DNA from 3 places in the Saccharopolyspora sp. NPDC049357 genome. Region 2 is predicted to be linked to each of the others. Evidence: riboswitches for the same ligand, from Rfam matches in the RefSeq annotation. Region 2 holds a riboswitch; each other region holds the start of a gene.
What was found. A riboswitch is a leader RNA that binds a small molecule or an ion and turns the genes downstream of it on or off. The one in region 2 is predicted to bind glycine.
Positions count from the first base shown of each region.

Region 1 (5,369 bases), on a different contig from region 2:
GGTAGGCGCGGATGGCCAGCAGGCCCGCGAACTCGCCCTGGCTGCCCGCGTTGGGCTGCAGGCTCACCGCGTCGTAGCCGGTCACCTCGGCGAGCCATTCCTGCAGGTCGGAGACCACCTTGAGAAGGCCCTCGGCGTCCTGCGCGGGCGCGAAGGGGTGCAGCGAGGAGAACTCCGGCCAGGTGATCGGCTCCATCTCCGCGGTCGCGTTGAGCTTCATCGTGCACGAGCCCAGCGGGATCATGCTGCGGTCAAGCGCGATGTCCTTGTCCGACAGCTGCCGCAGGTAGCGCAGCAGCGAGGTCTCGGAGCGGTGCGTGTGGAACACCGGGTGCGTCAGGTACTCCGAGGTGCGGGCCAGCGCGACCGGCAGCGCGTCCTCGGTCTCGACGTCGAGCTGTTCGACGTCACCGGCGGTCACGCCGAAGGCCTCCCACACCGCGGCCAGGTGGGCGCGGGTGGTGGTCTCGTCGCAGCTGATGCCCACGTGGTCGGAGTCCACGCGGCGCAGGTTCACCCCGCCGCGGCGCGCGGCCGCCAGGACCTCGTCGGCCTTGCCGGGGACCTTGGCGACCACGGTGTCGAAGAACTCGCCGTGCACGACCTCGACACCACCGCGGCGCAGCTGCTCGGCGAGCACACCGGCCATCCGGTGCGCGCGGGTCGCGATCGCCTTGAGCCCGTCCGGACCGTGGTAGACCGCGTACATCGAGGCAACCACGGCCAGCAGCACCTGCGCGGTGCAGATGTTGCTGGTGGCCTTCTCACGGCGGATGTGCTGCTCGCGGGTCTGCAGCGCGAGCCGGTACGCCTGGTTGCCCTCGACGTCGACGCTCACGCCCACCAGGCGGCCCGGCAGCTGCCGCTCCAGGCCCTTGGCCACGGCCATGAACCCGGCGTGCGGACCGCCGAAGCCCATCGGCACGCCGAAGCGCTGGGTGCTCCCCACGACGACGTCGGCACCGATCTCGCCGGGCGCGCGCAGCAGCGTCAGCGCCAGCAGGTCGGTGGCCACCACGACCTTCGCGCCCCGCTCGTGGAGCGCGGCGATCAGGGCCTCCTGGTCGCGCACCGCGCCGGAGGCGCCCGGGTAGGACAGCAACGCGCCGAAGAACTCGCCCTCGGGCAGCTCACCGGAGGTCAGGTCGGCGACCACGACCTCGATGCCCAGCGGTTCGGCGCGGGTCTCGATGACCGCGATGGTCTGCGGCAGCGTGTCGGCGTCGACCAGGAAGCGCGGCGACTTGGACTTGCCCGCGCGGCGCACCAGGGTCATGCCCTCGGCCGCGGCGGTGGCCTCGTCGAGCATCGAGGAGTTGGAGACGGGCACGCCGGTCAGGTCGGCGACCATCGTCTGGAAGTTCAGCAGCGCCTCCAGCCGGCCCTGCGAGATCTCCGGCTGGTAGGGCGTGTAGGCGGTGTACCAGGCAGGGCTCTCCAGCACGTTGCGCAGGATCACCGGTGGGGTGACCGTGCCGTAGTAGCCCAGGCCGATCATCTCGGTGTGCGGGGTGCAGCGACCGGCGAGGTCGCGCAGCTCCGCCAGCGCCTCGGTCTCGGTGGCCGGTTCCGGCAGCGACAGCTGCAGGTCGCCCTCGCGGATGGTGTCCGGGACGGCCTTCTGCCCCAGTTCTTCCAGGGAGCCGACGCCGATGACGTCGAGCATGCGGGCCAGCTCGGCGGGCATCGGGCCGACGTGGCGGTCAGCGAACGGCCTGCCGTGCTCCAGCGCGGCCAGAGGGATGCGGTCGTGCGTCGCGTCGGTCATCGCCAAAACCTCAATCATCGCGGCGAACAAAGGGCGGCAGCGGATGCTGCTCTCCCCCTCTGTCCCCGTTCGCGAAGCGAACGCCTGAGAGCTTCACCCGGCGGACCGGGCTTGCACCGTCGGCGGGGCCCACCAGTAGGTGTGCCCGCTTTCCAGAGGTATCTCGCCCGTGCGGTCCAGGTGGCCTGAGAGGTTGTCGGGGAGAGTTGCTCCTTCGGCGCCGGTCCTGGTCAGGACCGGACTCTCCCGCACGGGGTCGGCGATGGCGCTCAGAGTACCCGATCAACAGCGTCTATCAGACCATCAATGTCGCCTACCGCACAGATGGCGGGCACCGGTGGTTCAGCCGGTCTCCGCTTGGCGGTCACGGCGGCGAGCCGCGAGCTCGTCGTTGATCGCCGACTCGATGTTCTCGCCACCGTCGGCGCGCTCGGCCGGGAACTCGTGGATGGTCCCGCTGATCTCGCGCATCGCACCGCTGACCGCGATGCCGAACACTCCCTGCCCGCCCTGCAGCAGATCGACCACCTCCTCCGCGGAGGTGCACTCGTAGACCGTGGTGCCGTCGCTGAACAACGTCAGCTTCGCCAGGTCCTGAACGCCGCGCTTGCGAAGGTGCTCCACCGCGACTCGGATGTTGTGCAGCGATACCCCGGTGTCCAGCAGACGCTTGACGACCTTGAGCACCAGGATGTCCTTGAACGAGTACAACCGCTGCGAGCCCGATCCGGCAGCACCGCGGATGGACGGCCCGACCAGCTTGGTGCGCGCCCAGTAGTCGAGCTGCCGGTAGGTGATGCCCGCGATCTGGCAGGCCGCCGGCCCGCGGTAACCGACCAGTTCGTCCGGGGCAGAGGCGTCGGGGAACAGCTCACCCTGCTCCGCAGCATCCGAGGTCGCTGCTTCCTCCACCACGCCTGCCTCCCCTCGTCCGGCCCGAAGCCGACGACGACGATCACCAGCGCCCGGACCGTTTGCGGTCCAGGGCCGCGAAGCCGTACACCGGCTGAATCACACCGGGGCAATTCGCGTAAGTCCGAAGGTATGCCCGCTGAGCAGGCGGGTCAACGCGACGCGCGGGCCGCGCGCGCTCTCGTTGGCCGGCGCAAGAACCCGGCCCCCGGGCTGCTGGTGCAACCCGGGGGCCGGTGTGGTCTGTTCGGACTAGAACCCGAAGCGTCGGTCCTCAGGTGTCGGCACCGCGGAAGTCCTCCGGGGAGACGGAGTCGAGGAACTCGCGGAACTTCTCCACCTCGTCCTCCTGCTCGTCCGGAATGATCAGCCCGGCCTCGTCGAGGACCGACTCGTCGGCGTGGATCGGAACTCCGATGCGCAGCGCCAGCGCCACCGAGTCGCTCGGCCGCGCGGAAACCCGCACATCACCGTCGAACACCAGCTCGGCGAAGAAGGTGCCCTCCTGCAGGTCGGTGATCCGCACCTGCTCCAGGTCGCGGCCCAGGGCTCCGATGACGTCCTTGAGCAGGTCGTGCGTGAGCGGCCGCTGGGGCCGCACGCCCTGCTGCTCCAGGGCGATGGCCGTCGCTTCGACCGATCCGATCCAGATCGGCAGGTAGCGCTCACCCTGAGCCTCGCGCAACAGCAGGATCGGCTGGTTGGCTGGTAGTTCAACTCGCACGCCGACGACGCGCATCTCGCTGCTCATCGTCACATCGCCTCCTCCAGCGCGCCGAAGCGTGACATCCCCGTCGAGGGTCCCGCACCGACGCCTCCGACGCTACCCGCGATACGGCGGACACGCCCTTCCATCGGCGGTCCCGGCGGACCACCACCGTCGCGGTCGTTGTAGTCGGGGCTCGCGGCCCGGACCGCTGGCGAGCTCGTCGTTGAGCAATACCCAGCACGATACACCGCGCAGAGCCCGGTCGAACCCGCCGGAACTGCCCTGCTGCGCTGTCAAAACCGCTTGTGGCGCCGGGAAATTCCCGGCGAGGAGGGACGAGATCCGCGCGCGGGCCGCGCAGCTGCCTCATGCGTCAGCGGGGCGACGCCTCGTGGCGCCGCCCCGCTGACGGGTTGAAAAGCCCTGTTCGACGGCCTCAGCGGCCGCCCTGGCCCCCATCGATCGGCCCGGTCAGGAAGACCAGGCGGAACTTCCCGATCTGGACCTCGTCGCCGTTGGCGAGCACCGAGGTGTCCACCGGCTCCCGGTTCACGTAGGTGCCGTTGAGGCTGCCCACGTCGACCACCACGAAGTCGTTGCCCTCGCGGCGGAACTCGGCGTGCCGCCGGGACACCGTCACGTCATCGAGGAAGATGTCGCTGTCCGGGTGCCGGCCGGCGCTGGTGGTCTCCCGATCCAGCAGGAACCGCGAACCCGCGTTGGGGCCGCGCTTGACCACCAGCAGGGCGGAACCCGCCGGCAGCGCATCGACCCCGGATGCGGGGGCAGGCTCCGGGGCCGCGCTCTCGGTGCTTTCCGGCTCCGAGAGGAAGGGCCTGAAGACCGAGGTGGTCTCCGGTGACTGCTCCGGCGGAACGTCGCCGAAGCCGCTGTTTTGGCTCACCTGAGCTCTCCTCTACGCGGATAGATCGTGCCAAGTATGCGCCCAACGTACCGTGCCTGGACAGCCTCGGAACGAGCGACTCCCGTCATCGTCCCACGGATGCCTCCCGGCAGGACGATCATGCCTGGTCGATCAGCTTCTGGTAACCATCGGCGTCGAGCAGACCGGCCAGCTGCTCCGGGTCGGCGAGCCGGATCTCCACCATCCAGCCCTCCCCCGTTGCGTCCGAGTTGACCAGCTCCGGTTGGTCCTCCAGCGCGGCGTTGCCGGCGGTGATCTCACCGGTGACCGGGGCGTAGATGTCGGAGACGCTCTTGGTCGACTCCACCTCGCCCATCGACTCCCCGGCGGCGATCTGCTGCCCCACCTCGGGGAGCTGGACGAACACCACGTCGCCCAGCTGCTGCTGGGCGTAGTCGGTGATGCCGATGCGCACGGTGTCCTCGCTGATGCGCTGGACCCATTCGTGCTCTTCGGTGTACTTGATCTCCGGGGCCGCCACGGTGGTCCCGCCTTTCGTCCGCTGTTGCAACGTGCCGAGTGATCGGCGCGGCGAGCGTATTCACCGGCCACCTAGGGCCGCAAGACGACGCGCAGCCGGGATCAGGCGCGGGCTCTGGCCCCGCGCACGGCGGCGGCGACCTGCCCGAGGTAGAGGATGCCGGCCCACAGGTACAGCGCCCCGCCCCAGGCGGTGAAGGCGTAGGCGATGGGCCGGACCACGTCGGATCCGGTGAAGTCGTCCTGCACCAGCAGCAGCAGCGGGAACGCGTACATCAGGCAGAACGTGGCGGCCTTGCCCAGGTAGTGCACCTCGGGCGGTTCGTAGCCGTGCCAGCGCAGCACCGGCAGGCACAGGGTGAGCACGACGTCGCGGCCGACCAGGGCGACCGCCACCCACCACGGGATGACGTCGCGCAGCACGAAGGCGATCAGGGTCGCGACGATGTAGAGGCGGTCGGCAGCGGGGTCGAGCAGCTCGCCGATGCGGCTGTACTGGTTGAGCCAGCGGGCGAGCTTGCCGTCGAGCCAGTCGGTGGCGCCGCTGATCACCAGGACCAGCAGCGCGAGCAGGT
Region 1 is NZ_JBFAQJ010000073.1:6,482-11,850, reverse strand. It holds gene gcvP (aminomethyl-transferring glycine dehydrogenase) at 1-1,768, opposite strand, end outside; glycine riboswitch at 1,931-2,027, opposite strand; gene AB0J91_RS32490 (MerR family transcriptional regulator) at 2,111-2,683, opposite strand; gene AB0J91_RS32485 (bifunctional nuclease family protein) at 2,955-3,431, opposite strand; gene garA (glycogen accumulation regulator GarA) at 3,826-4,293, opposite strand; gene gcvH (glycine cleavage system protein GcvH) at 4,412-4,795, opposite strand; gene AB0J91_RS32470 (CDP-alcohol phosphatidyltransferase family protein) at 4,897-5,369, opposite strand, start outside.
Region 1: another riboswitch for glycine. It lies ahead of gcvP (aminomethyl-transferring glycine dehydrogenase); the one in region 2 lies ahead of gcvT (glycine cleavage system aminomethyltransferase GcvT).

Region 2 (5,369 bases):
TCGACCACCTTCTTGCCCTGCGGGCTCTTGGCGAAGTCGGTGACCTTCTTGAACAGCGACATCATCACTCCCGATGCATCGAGGCCGTTGTCCATCAGACTACCGACAAATCACCCGCGACTCACGCCTCACCACGTCGAACGGAGTGGCGACGTTCCGGTGACGTTCCGGTTCCGGCCCCCGCACCGCCAAGCAGAGCGACCGCGAAAGGCGATCAGCCGAGGACGCCGCTGACGCTGGCGTGGCCCTTGAGCACGTTGCGGGCGATGGTGCGGCGCTGGATCTCGTCGGTGCCCTCGAAGATCCGGAGCAGCCGCAGGTCGCGGTACCAGCGCTCGACCGGGAGCTCCTTCGTGTAGCCCATGCCTCCGTGGATCTGCAGGACCCGGTCGACGATCTGGTTGGCGTGCGTGGCGCCGAACAGCTTGGCGATGGACTGCGCGTGCCGGGAGTCCATGCCCTGGTCGACCTGCCAGGCGGCCTGCAGGATCAGCCAGCGCAGCGCCTCGATCTCCACCGCCGAGTCGGCGATCATCCACTGGATGGCCTGCCGGTCGGCGATCGGAGCGCCGAAGGTCTCGCGGTTCTGGGCGTATTCCGAGCCCATCTCCACCAGGCGCTCGCACGCGCCCAGCGCGCGGGCGGGCAGCAGGTAGCGGCCCCGGCCGATCCACTGCATGGCCAGCCCGAAGCCGTTGCCGACCTCGCCGAGCACGTTCTCGTCGGGCACGCGGACGTTGTCGAACACCAGCGCGGCCGGCTGGCGCTCGTCGGGGCCCATGATGTCGATCGGCTCGGACTTCCAGCCCATGTCGCGGTCGACCAGGAAGCAGGTCACGCCGCCGTTGGCGCCCTTCTCCCGGTCGGTGACGGCGAAGACCATCACGAAGTCGGCGTCGATGCCGCCGGTGATGAAGGTCTTCTCGCCGTTGATGACCCAGTCGTCGCCGTCGCGAACGGCGGTGGTGCGCAGGTTCTTGGCGTCCGAACCCGCGCCGGGCTCGGTGATGGCGAAGCAGGACTTGCGGGTGCCCTCGATGGTCGGCAGCAGGTAGCGCTGCTTCTGCTCCTCGTTGGCGTAGTAGAGGATGTTGTCGGCGTAGCCGCCGAAGCGGAACGGCACGTAGGTGCGGCCGAGCTCGACCTCGATCAGCGCCGTCATGACGGCCGAGAGGTCCATGCCGCCGTACTCCTCCGGCGTCTGGACGCCCCAGAACCCGGCCTCCTTGGCCTTGTCCTGGAGTTCGAGCAGCTCGTCCTTGGTGAGACCGCGCTGACCCGCCCGCTCCCTGCGCAGCACCTCCGGCTCCAGCGGCATGAGCTCCCGCTGGACGAAGTTGCGCACCCAGTCGCGGATGTCGCGCTCGGTGTCGGAGAGCGAGAAGTCGACCATCGCGTGGTTCCTTTCCGTGCAGGCCGGTAACTAACACCGTTAGTTTTATGGCAGCCTAGAACCGTCCCGGCGCACGCCGCAAGGGTTCCGGTGAGGAGACAGACGTTGCCCAGACCCAGCACACCCCGACTCTCCCCGGAACTCATCCGAAGGTCCGGGCTGGAGATCATCGACACCGAGGGCCTGGAGGCGCTCTCGATGCGCAGGCTGGCCGAGCGCCTCGACGTGCGCGCCGCGTCGCTGTACAACCACGTGGCCACCAAGGAAGACCTGCTGCACGAGATCGCCGACGAGGTGATGAGCGCGGTCGACGTCTCCGACTTCGACCGGGACTGGGCCGCCGGCCTGCGCACCTGGGCCCGCTCCTACCGCGCCGCCCTGGTCGACCACCCGAACCTGGTCCCGTTCATCGCCTACGGCCCGGCCCGGCGCGATTCGGCCCTGCGCGCCGCCGACGCCGTCCACGGCGGCCTCACCCGGGCCGGCTGGCCGCAGCGCTACGCCACGATGATCGGCGCCTCGACGAAGTACCTGGTCATCGGCTCGGCCATGGGCTCGTTCAGCCACGGCTTCCCAGCCGACGCCACGGTCTACGCCAACCGCTTCCCGCACCTCAGCAGGGCCCACCTGCTCCACCAGAAGGCGGCGGAAATAGACGCCGCCAGCTTCGAACTCGCCCTCTCAGCCCTCATCGACGGCCTCAAGACCCAACTCGAAGACCTCACCGGATGAACCACGCATGCCACCATCAGGCGAACCAGGCCCTGAGACGGGTGCTCGGCCTTTTCGCCCCTTGGTGAACCGCGCCTCTCGCGCGCAGCCCCGCAACCATCCGGAAAGCCGCTGCGCAAGGGTTGAGATCACTCGGTCTTCCTGTTGACTGGGGGTGGGGCGGTTCGTAGCGTCTGTGAGCGGTACAACCGAATACCGCGCCGATGACGTCTCGCGGGAGAGACCTCGTCCTCGCCGGACGAGGCGCCGAAGGAGCAATACTCCCCAGTAAACTCTCAGGCACCGTTACCGCAGGACACCAGGCGAATCACGGAGAAAAGCAGGAGCATCGCGCTTCTCGCCCACGGTGCAAACCACCCCGCCGGGTGGTGAAACTCTCAGGCCAATGACTCCGGGGAGACCCCGCCCGACCAGCGCAGACCGCGACGGTCGGGGGTCGAGGCGCCCCGGATAAGGTTGGGCGCGTGAGCTGACCGGCCCTCGACTGCCGACCGGCACGCCCACCCAGGAGGAGTTTCACCATGTCATCGCCCCGCCGGACACCGCTGCACGCGGTGCACGAATCCCTCGGCGCCACCTTCACCGAGTTCGCCGGCTGGCAGATGCCGGTTCGCTACAGCAGCGACACCGCCGAGCACAACGCGGTGCGCACGGGCGCCGGCCTGTTCGACCTCACGCACATGGGCGAGATCCTGATCAGCGGCCCGCAGGCCGCCGAGGCGCTGGACTACGCGCTGGTCGCCAACGCCTCCGCCATCACCCCCGGTCGCGCCCGCTACACCATGATCTGCAACGACTCCGGCGGTGTGCTCGACGACCTGATCGTCTACCGGCTCGCCGAGCAGGAGTTCCTGGTCGTGGCCAACGCCGCGAACGCCGCCGTGGTCTCCGCCGAGCTGGCCGAGCGGGTCTCCGGTTTCGACGCCGCGCACTCCGACGCCTCCGACGACTACGCGCTGATCGCGGTGCAGGGCCCGAACGCGGTGGCGATCCTGGCGCCGCTGACCGACACCGACCTGAGCACCGTCAAGTACTACGCGGGCTACCCCTCGACGGTCGCGGGCAAGGACGTGCTGCTGGCGCGCACCGGCTACACCGGCGAGGACGGATTCGAGCTGTTCACCGCCCCCGGCGACGCCGAGGCCGTCTGGCAGGCGCTGACCTCCTCCGGCGCCGAGCACGGCCTGCAGCCGGCAGGGCTGTCCTGCCGCGACACGCTGCGCCTGGAAGCGGGCATGCCGCTGTACGGCAACGAGCTGTCCGCGGAGCTGACGCCCTTCCACGCGAACCTCGGCCGAGTGGTCAAGCTGGACAAGGACGCCGACTTCGTCGGCAAGTCCGCGCTGGCCGCGGTTGCCGAGAAGCCCACCGAGCGCACCCTGGTGGGACTGACCACCGACCAGCGGCGGGCGCCGCGCCACGGTTACCGCGTCCTCGACGCCGACGGCGCCGAGATCGGCGAGGTCACCAGCGGCGCACCGTCCCCGACCCTCGGGCACCCGATCGGGATGGCCTACGTCGACCGGGAGCACAGCGAACCCGGCACGGCCCTGCAAGTCGACATCCGAGGCCGCAACGTCGCGGTGCGGGTCGTCGAGCTGCCGTTCTACCGCCGCAACGCCTGACTCCAGAAAGAAACAGGAGGCACACACTGATGTCGAACCCGGATCTGTTCAACGATGCCCTGGCAACGGTTGACCCGGAGGTGGCAGCGGCGGTCGGCGCCGAGCTGGGTCGCCAGCAGAACACCCTGGAGATGATCGCCTCGGAGAACTTCGCGCCGCAGGCCGTGCTGCAGGCGCAGGGCTCGGTGCTGACCAACAAGTACGCCGAGGGCTACCCGGGCAAGCGCTACTACGGCGGCTGCGAGCACGTCGACGTCGTCGAGCAGCTGGCCATCGACCGCATCAAGGACCTCTTCGGCGCCAGCTACGCCAACGTGCAGCCGCACTCGGGCGCGCAGGCCAACGCCGCGGCGATGTTCGCGCTGCTCAAGCCGGGCGACACCATCATGGGCCTGGACCTGGCCCACGGTGGTCACCTCACCCACGGCATGCGGATCAACTTCTCCGGCAAGCTCTACAACGTCGTGCCGTACCACGTCGCCGAGTCCGACCACCGGGTCGACATGGACGAGGTCGCGCGCCTGGCGCGGGAGAACAAGCCGCAGCTGATCGTCGCGGGCTGGTCGGCCTACCCGCGTCAGCTGGACTTCAAGCGGTTCCGGGAGATCGCCGACGAGGTCGGCGCCTACCTGATGGTCGACATGGCGCACTTCGCCGGTCTGGTGGCCGCGGGCCTGCACCCGTCGCCGCTGCCGCACGCGCACGTGGTCACCACGACCACGCACAAGACGCTGGGCGGCCCGCGCGGTGGTGTGATCCTGTCCAACGACGAGGAGTTCACCAAGAAGTTCAACTCCGCGGTCTTCCCCGGTCAGCAGGGCGGCCCGCTGGAGCACGTGATCGCGGGCAAGGCGGTGGCCTTCAAGATCGCCGCCGGCGAGGAGTTCAAGGACCGCCAGCGCCGCACGGTCGAGGGCGCCCGGATCCTGGCCGAGCGCCTGCTGGCCTCCGACACCACCGAGGCCGGTGTCTCGCTGGTCTCCGGCGGCACCGACGTGCACCTGGTGCTGGTGGACCTGCGCAACTCCGAGCTGGACGGCAAGCAGGCCGAGGACCGGCTCCACGAGATCGGCATCACGGTCAACCGCAACGCCGTCCCGAACGACCCCCGCCCGCCGATGGTCACCTCGGGTCTGCGGATCGGCACGCCCGCGCTGGCCACCCGCGGTTTCGGCAAGGAGGAGTTCACCGAGGTCGCCGAGGTGATCGCGCAGGCCCTCAAGCCGAACTTCGACGAGTCGATCAGCGCGGAGCTGCGCACCCGCGTGGAGGCCCTGGCCGCCAAGCACCCGCTCTACCCGAACCTCTGATCGTCTGAGCGAAAACGCCGCGTTCCGGTCGCGATGTCCGGAACGCGGCGTTTTTTCGTTCACGCTCCGATGTGGACCGAACGCGTCGCGCGAGGATGCCCTTTCGGTATCTCCTGAACTCTTGCCGCAGGTCGTCGACGGGTGGATCATCTCGGCGAAACCACCGGTGGGAACGCCCGGGAATTTCCGGCATTCGTCCACAAAGGAGCAAAACTCCCATGAGCCAGCCAGTGACCGAGTACAAGCGAGAGCTCAGCACCCGGCACATCAACATGATCGCCATCGGCGGCGCGATCGGTGTCGGGTTGT
Region 2 is NZ_JBFAQJ010000026.1:77,217-82,585, forward strand. It holds gene AB0J91_RS21395 (hypothetical protein) at 1-62, opposite strand, end outside; gene AB0J91_RS21400 (acyl-CoA dehydrogenase family protein) at 215-1,393, opposite strand; gene AB0J91_RS21405 (TetR/AcrR family transcriptional regulator) at 1,499-2,125, shown strand; glycine riboswitch at 2,330-2,426, shown strand; glycine riboswitch at 2,428-2,527, shown strand; gene gcvT (glycine cleavage system aminomethyltransferase GcvT) at 2,647-3,750, shown strand; gene glyA (serine hydroxymethyltransferase) at 3,780-5,060, shown strand; gene AB0J91_RS21420 (amino acid permease) at 5,279-5,369, shown strand, end outside.

Region 3 (5,369 bases), on a different contig from region 2:
CGGCCAGGTGCAGGTAGGTGAACAGCACCTGGTCCCGGCGCAGCCGCGGGTACTCCTCGGCGATCGGCTCCTTGACCTTGAGCACGAGGTCGCCTTCGCTCCACACGTCGTCCGCCGTGGCCAGCACCTTCGCACCGGAGGCGAGGAAGTCCTCATCGGGAATGGAGGAGCCGGCACCGGCATCCGCTTCGACGAAAACGTCGTGACCGCGGGCGGTCAACTCGTGCACACCGGCTGGGGTGATCGCGACCCGGTACTCGTTGTTCTTGATCTCGCGAGGCACTGCGATCTTCACCGTGGGGTCCTTTCGTCGTGTGGAAACAACGATCGGACGACGTGACGCACAGCGCATCATTTCCACGGCATGAGATTGGGCGGGGGTGTTTGTGCCACCAGCACAACGCCCGTGCGTGCGGCCAGGGCGGAAGTGACAGATCGGTTCCCGTGCTCGTGATCGCCGCGCCCGCGTCCCCGGCTCAGCCGTGCTGCGCCCAGCGCTCGGCCAGCAGCTGCACCAGCAGCGCGGACCGGACGTCCGCGTCGTCGAGGTCGACCTCCACCAGCTGGCCGATCCGCTTCATCCGGTACCGGAAGGTGTTGGGATGCACCCGGAGTTCACGGCTCGCCTGCCGGGGGTCTCCCGGGTGCCGCAGCCACGCGTGCAGGGTGGCCTGGTAGTCGGTGCCCTGCCCGCGATCGTGCTCCCGCAGCACCGCCAAGGGACCCAGCGCGGCAACACCGGCGTCGGTGGCCGCGCCGGCCATCCGGCTGAGGACCAGCAGGTGCCACAGGTCCTCGTAGACCGCGACGGGTTGCCGCACCAACCCCGTGCGCAGCATCCCGATCAGCTCATCGGCCTGGGCTCGGGAGCCCGGGATGTCGGTGACCGCCACGGAAGTTCCCACCGCGACGAGCGGGCGAGGGGACAGGTCGTGCGACAGCAGCGCCTGTCGCAGCTCCGGCCAGCCGCCTCCACGAGCCCGGTCGGGCACCAGCGCGTAGAGCACGGTGCCGATCTCGGTGACCAGCGGCCGTCGTCCGATGCCCCGCGTGATCCACTCCCACATCGCCAGCCGCTGTCCCTCGGCCGGCTCGTCGGAGGCGGGCATCTCGATCGCGATCACGCGGTGCTCCTCGTTGGGCACCGCCAGTTCGCTGGCCGCCCCCCGCCAGCCGTCACTGCCGTCGAGCAGCAGCCGCACCTGCTCGGCCGTCCTCCGCCGCTGCACGTCGGCGACCGCGCGCCAGCGCAACAACTGCAACGCCACCAGCGGTGCGGTGTCGGCGAAGGCGGTCGCGCGCTCCTCCGAGACGGGGCCGGGCACCACCGCCCACATCGAGCCCAGCAGCTCGCCGCCCATCCTGATCGGCATCACCAGACGCGGCAGCGTCCCGTCCTGCTGAGCGGGCACGAAGATCGCCGAACTGCCCTTGATGAGCTGCCGGAACGTGCCGCGGGCGCGGAACTTCGCGAGCACGTCGTCCGGTTGTTTGCGACCCATGATCGTGGAGATCCGCGCCGGGTCGGTCAGGTCCTGCCTGGCCGAGTACGCCAGCACCTGCGAATGGGCGTCTTCGATGGTCACCGGCGCGTCCACGACGTCGGCGACCGCATCGGCGAGCCTGAACAGGTCCGCGACACCGATACCGCTCTCCTCCGCCTGCCTGATCCCGCCCGCCAAGGCCGCGCGGATCAGCCACACCAGCTGCGCCCACGCGGTGCCGGGACGCACCTCCACCAGTGCCACGTCGGCGCCGCGCACGGCTTCCACGACAGCGGCCTCGGCCGACACCGGTGGCTTGAGCAGCACCGCGGCCGCGCCCTGCTCACCGCAGTCGCGCACCAGCCGCACCGCCTGCTCGACGTCGTTGATCCCCACACCCAGCACCAGGTCGCCGCCGGTCGCCGTCGTGGGCTGATCCGGTTCGGCGATCACCACGTCACCGGCGACGGTGTTGGGCTCCGGGCTGATCACGGTGCGCAGCAGGGCCGGGCCCACCCTCTCGACCAGTGCCCGGATGTCGAGCATCGAAGGGTCCTCCTCGACCAAGGGCGTGCCGGCGGAGATCACATGTGCATTGACAGTCTCGCTGGCCCGTTTATCGTTGCTGAGCAAGTCGACAATCGCATACCGGCCATCGACCCCGTGCGGGAGAGACCCTGCCACCAGTGCAGGGCGCCGAAGGAGCAACACTCCCCAGCAAACTCTCAGGCACCCATGACCGCTCGGGCGAGGCAACTCTGGAAAGCGTCCGTCGTCACCGACGGGCCACCCACGGTGCAAGCCGCTCGCGCGGCGAAGCTCTCAGGTTCCGCAACAGAGGGGGAGGCCCAGCCGAAACCGGGGACCGACGTCCCTTCGAAACAGCTATGGAGCCTCCCTCATGACGCTGCCCACGAACCTGTCCTACACCGAAGAGCACGAGTGGATCGACGACCGCGGCGAGATCGCGCGCATCGGCATCACCGAGCACGCCGCCAGCGCCCTCGGTGACATCGTCTTCGTCCAGCTCCCCGAGGTCGGCGACCAGATCGAGTCCGGCCAGGCGTGTGGTGAGCTGGAGTCCACCAAGTCCGTCAGCGACCTGTTCGCGCCCGTCACCGGCGAGGTCGTGGCCATCAACGAGTCCGTTGTGGACGACCCGGCCGTGGTCAACTCCGACCCCTACGGCGAGGGCTGGCTGATCGAGGTGCGCGTCACCGAGACGGGCGCGACCCTCACCGCAGAGCAGTACTCCGAATTGATCAACGAGTAGCCGCGGAGCCCGGAACGAGGCGAGGCGATCAATGACGATCAGTGTCTTCGACCTGTTCTCGGTGGGGATCGGCCCGTCCAGTTCGCACACGGTGGGGCCCATGCGCGCAGCGCAGCGGTTCACCGCGAAGCTGCGGGCGAACGGGACCATCTCCAAGGTCAACAGGGTCAAAGCGGAGTTGTTCGGTTCCCTTGGCGCGACCGGTCGCGGTCACGGCAGTCCGAACGCGGTCCTGCTCGGGCTGGAAGGGCATCGCCCGGAGTCGGTGGATCCGGTGGCCGGCGCGCAGCGCGTCGACGAGATCGACGAGAGCGGGCTGCTGCGGCTCGGCGGTGATCACGTGCTGTCGTTCACCAGTGCGCGAGACCTGGTGTTGCACCGGCGCAAATCGCTGCCGGAACACCCCAACGGCATGCGCTTCACCGCCATCGGCAACGACGGGAGCGAGCTGGAGTCGGCGGTCTTCTACTCGGTGGGCGGCGGCTTCGTCGTCGATGAGGGCGCGGCCGGCGCCGACCGGATCAAAGCGGATGACACAGCGGTTCCCATGCCCTTCAGCACGGGCGCCGATCTGCTGATCCGCAGCGCCGAGTCGGGTCTGCCGATCAGCGGGGTGATGCTCGCCAACGAGCTGTCCTGGCGGGAGGAACCCGCGGTGCGGGCGGGGCTGCTGGACATCTGGCGGGTGATGCGGGAATGCGTCGACAACGGTTGCCGCAACACCGGTGAGCTGCCCGGCGGCTTGAAGGTGCGCAGGCGCGCGGCCGAGTTGGCCGCGAAGCTGACCGCTCAGGACGATCCGCTGGAGTGGGTCACCCTGTTCGCGCTGGCGGTCAACGAGGAGAACGCCGCGGGCGGGCGCGTGGTGACCGCGCCGACCAACGGCGCGGCGGGCATCGTGCCCGCGGTGCTGCACTACTACGCGCGGTTCGTGCCGGGTGCCGACGAGGACGGCGTGGTGCGCTTCCTGCTCACGGCCGGGGCCATCGGGGTGCTGTTCAAGGAGAACGCGTCGATCTCGGGTGCGGAGGTCGGCTGTCAGGGTGAAGTCGGTTCGGCGTGCTCGATGGCCGCAGCAGGCCTGGCCGAAGTGCTCGGTGGCACGCCGAGCCAGGTGGAGAACGCCGCGGAGATCGCGATGGAGCACAACCTGGGGCTCACCTGCGATCCGATCGGAGGTCTGGTGCAGATCCCGTGCATCGAGCGCAACGCGGTGGCCTCGGTCAAGGCGATCACCGCTGCCCGGATGGCGTTGCGCGGCGACGGCACGCACTTCGTGTCCCTCGACAAGGTCATGAAGACGATGCGGGAGACCGGGCGCGACATGAAGGTCAAGTACAAGGAGACCGCACGCGGCGGATTGGCCGTCAACGTCATCGAGTGCTGAGCGGCGGCCCGAGGTGAGGATGGGAACCTTCCTGTCATCACCTCGGGCCGCTCTGCTGCGCTGACCTGCGGCGTCGAAATCTCACGCGATCAACGACGGGACGCGTGCGCGCCATTTAGTTGCGCACAACTGAATTGTGCGCTACGGTTTGTCTCGTGACGACGGAATCGACGCTGGACCGGCTGCTCTGCTTCGCGCTGCACAGCGCGTCGCGGGCCTTCACCAACCTCTACCGGCCGTTCCTCGACGAGGTCGGCCTGACCTACCCGCAGTACCTCGTGATGCTGGTGCTGTGGGAGCGCGAGTCGCTGACGGTCAAGGAGCTGGGAAACCTGCTCCGGCTCGATTCGGGAACGTTGTCGCCGCTGCTGAAACGACTCCAGACCCGTGGGCTGCTCGTCCGCACGCGCAGCGAGACCGATGAGCGGTCCGTTCGCGTCGAGGTCACCGACGAGGGGCGCGCGTTGCGGCAGCAGGCGCGCGACATCCCGCAGCGGATGGTCTCCGCGACCGGGATGGACCTCGGCGAGGTCGAGCAGCTGCGGTCCACGTTGGAAAACCTGACGACCACGTTGAACGACGCGGCACGCCGGGTCACCGAGAATCGGGAGACGAAGGCATGACAGTTCTCTACACGGCGGAGGCCACCGCGACCGGCGAAGGTCGCAGCGGACGCACGCGCACCTCGGACGGCTTGGTCGACCTCGAGCTGGCCATCCCCAAGGAGATGGGCGGCCCCGGCGGAGCCACCAACCCCGAGCAGCTGTTCGCGGCCGGCTACTCCGCCTGCTTCCACAGCGCCCTCCAGCTGGTCGCCCGCAAGCAGAAGGTCGACATCGAAGGCTCCTCGGTCACCGCCGAGGTCGGTATCGGCAAGAACGGTGACGGAGGCTTCGGCCTCAACGTCTCCCTCCTCGTCGACCTGCCCGGCGTTCCCGAGGAACAGGCTCAGCAGCTCGCCGAAGCCGCGGACGCGGTGTGCCCGTACTCCAACGCGGTGCGCGGCAACATCGGCCTCGAAGTCCGCATCGCCTAGGCGAACAGGACGTACACCGCGCCGGTCGCCCCGGCGAGCATCGCCAGCACCGCTGTCGCGGCGGGCAAAGCCCCGCCCGGCAGCGGTGCTTTCGCGCGCAGACGCCGATCGCTGCGCTGGTGGCGCCGCCACACCAGCCACGCCACCACCCCGCTGACCGGCAACGTCGTCAGCGCGCACACGACCGCG
Region 3 is NZ_JBFAQJ010000040.1:40,847-46,215, forward strand. It holds gene ald (alanine dehydrogenase) at 1-295, opposite strand, end outside; gene AB0J91_RS26540 (helix-turn-helix domain-containing protein) at 477-2,030, opposite strand; glycine riboswitch at 2,141-2,236, shown strand; gene gcvH (glycine cleavage system protein GcvH) at 2,386-2,757, shown strand; gene AB0J91_RS26550 (L-serine ammonia-lyase) at 2,789-4,144, shown strand; gene AB0J91_RS26555 (MarR family transcriptional regulator) at 4,300-4,767, shown strand; gene AB0J91_RS26560 (organic hydroperoxide resistance protein) at 4,764-5,180, shown strand; gene AB0J91_RS26565 (DUF202 domain-containing protein) at 5,177-5,369, opposite strand, start outside.
Region 3: another riboswitch for glycine. It lies ahead of gcvH (glycine cleavage system protein GcvH); the one in region 2 lies ahead of gcvT (glycine cleavage system aminomethyltransferase GcvT).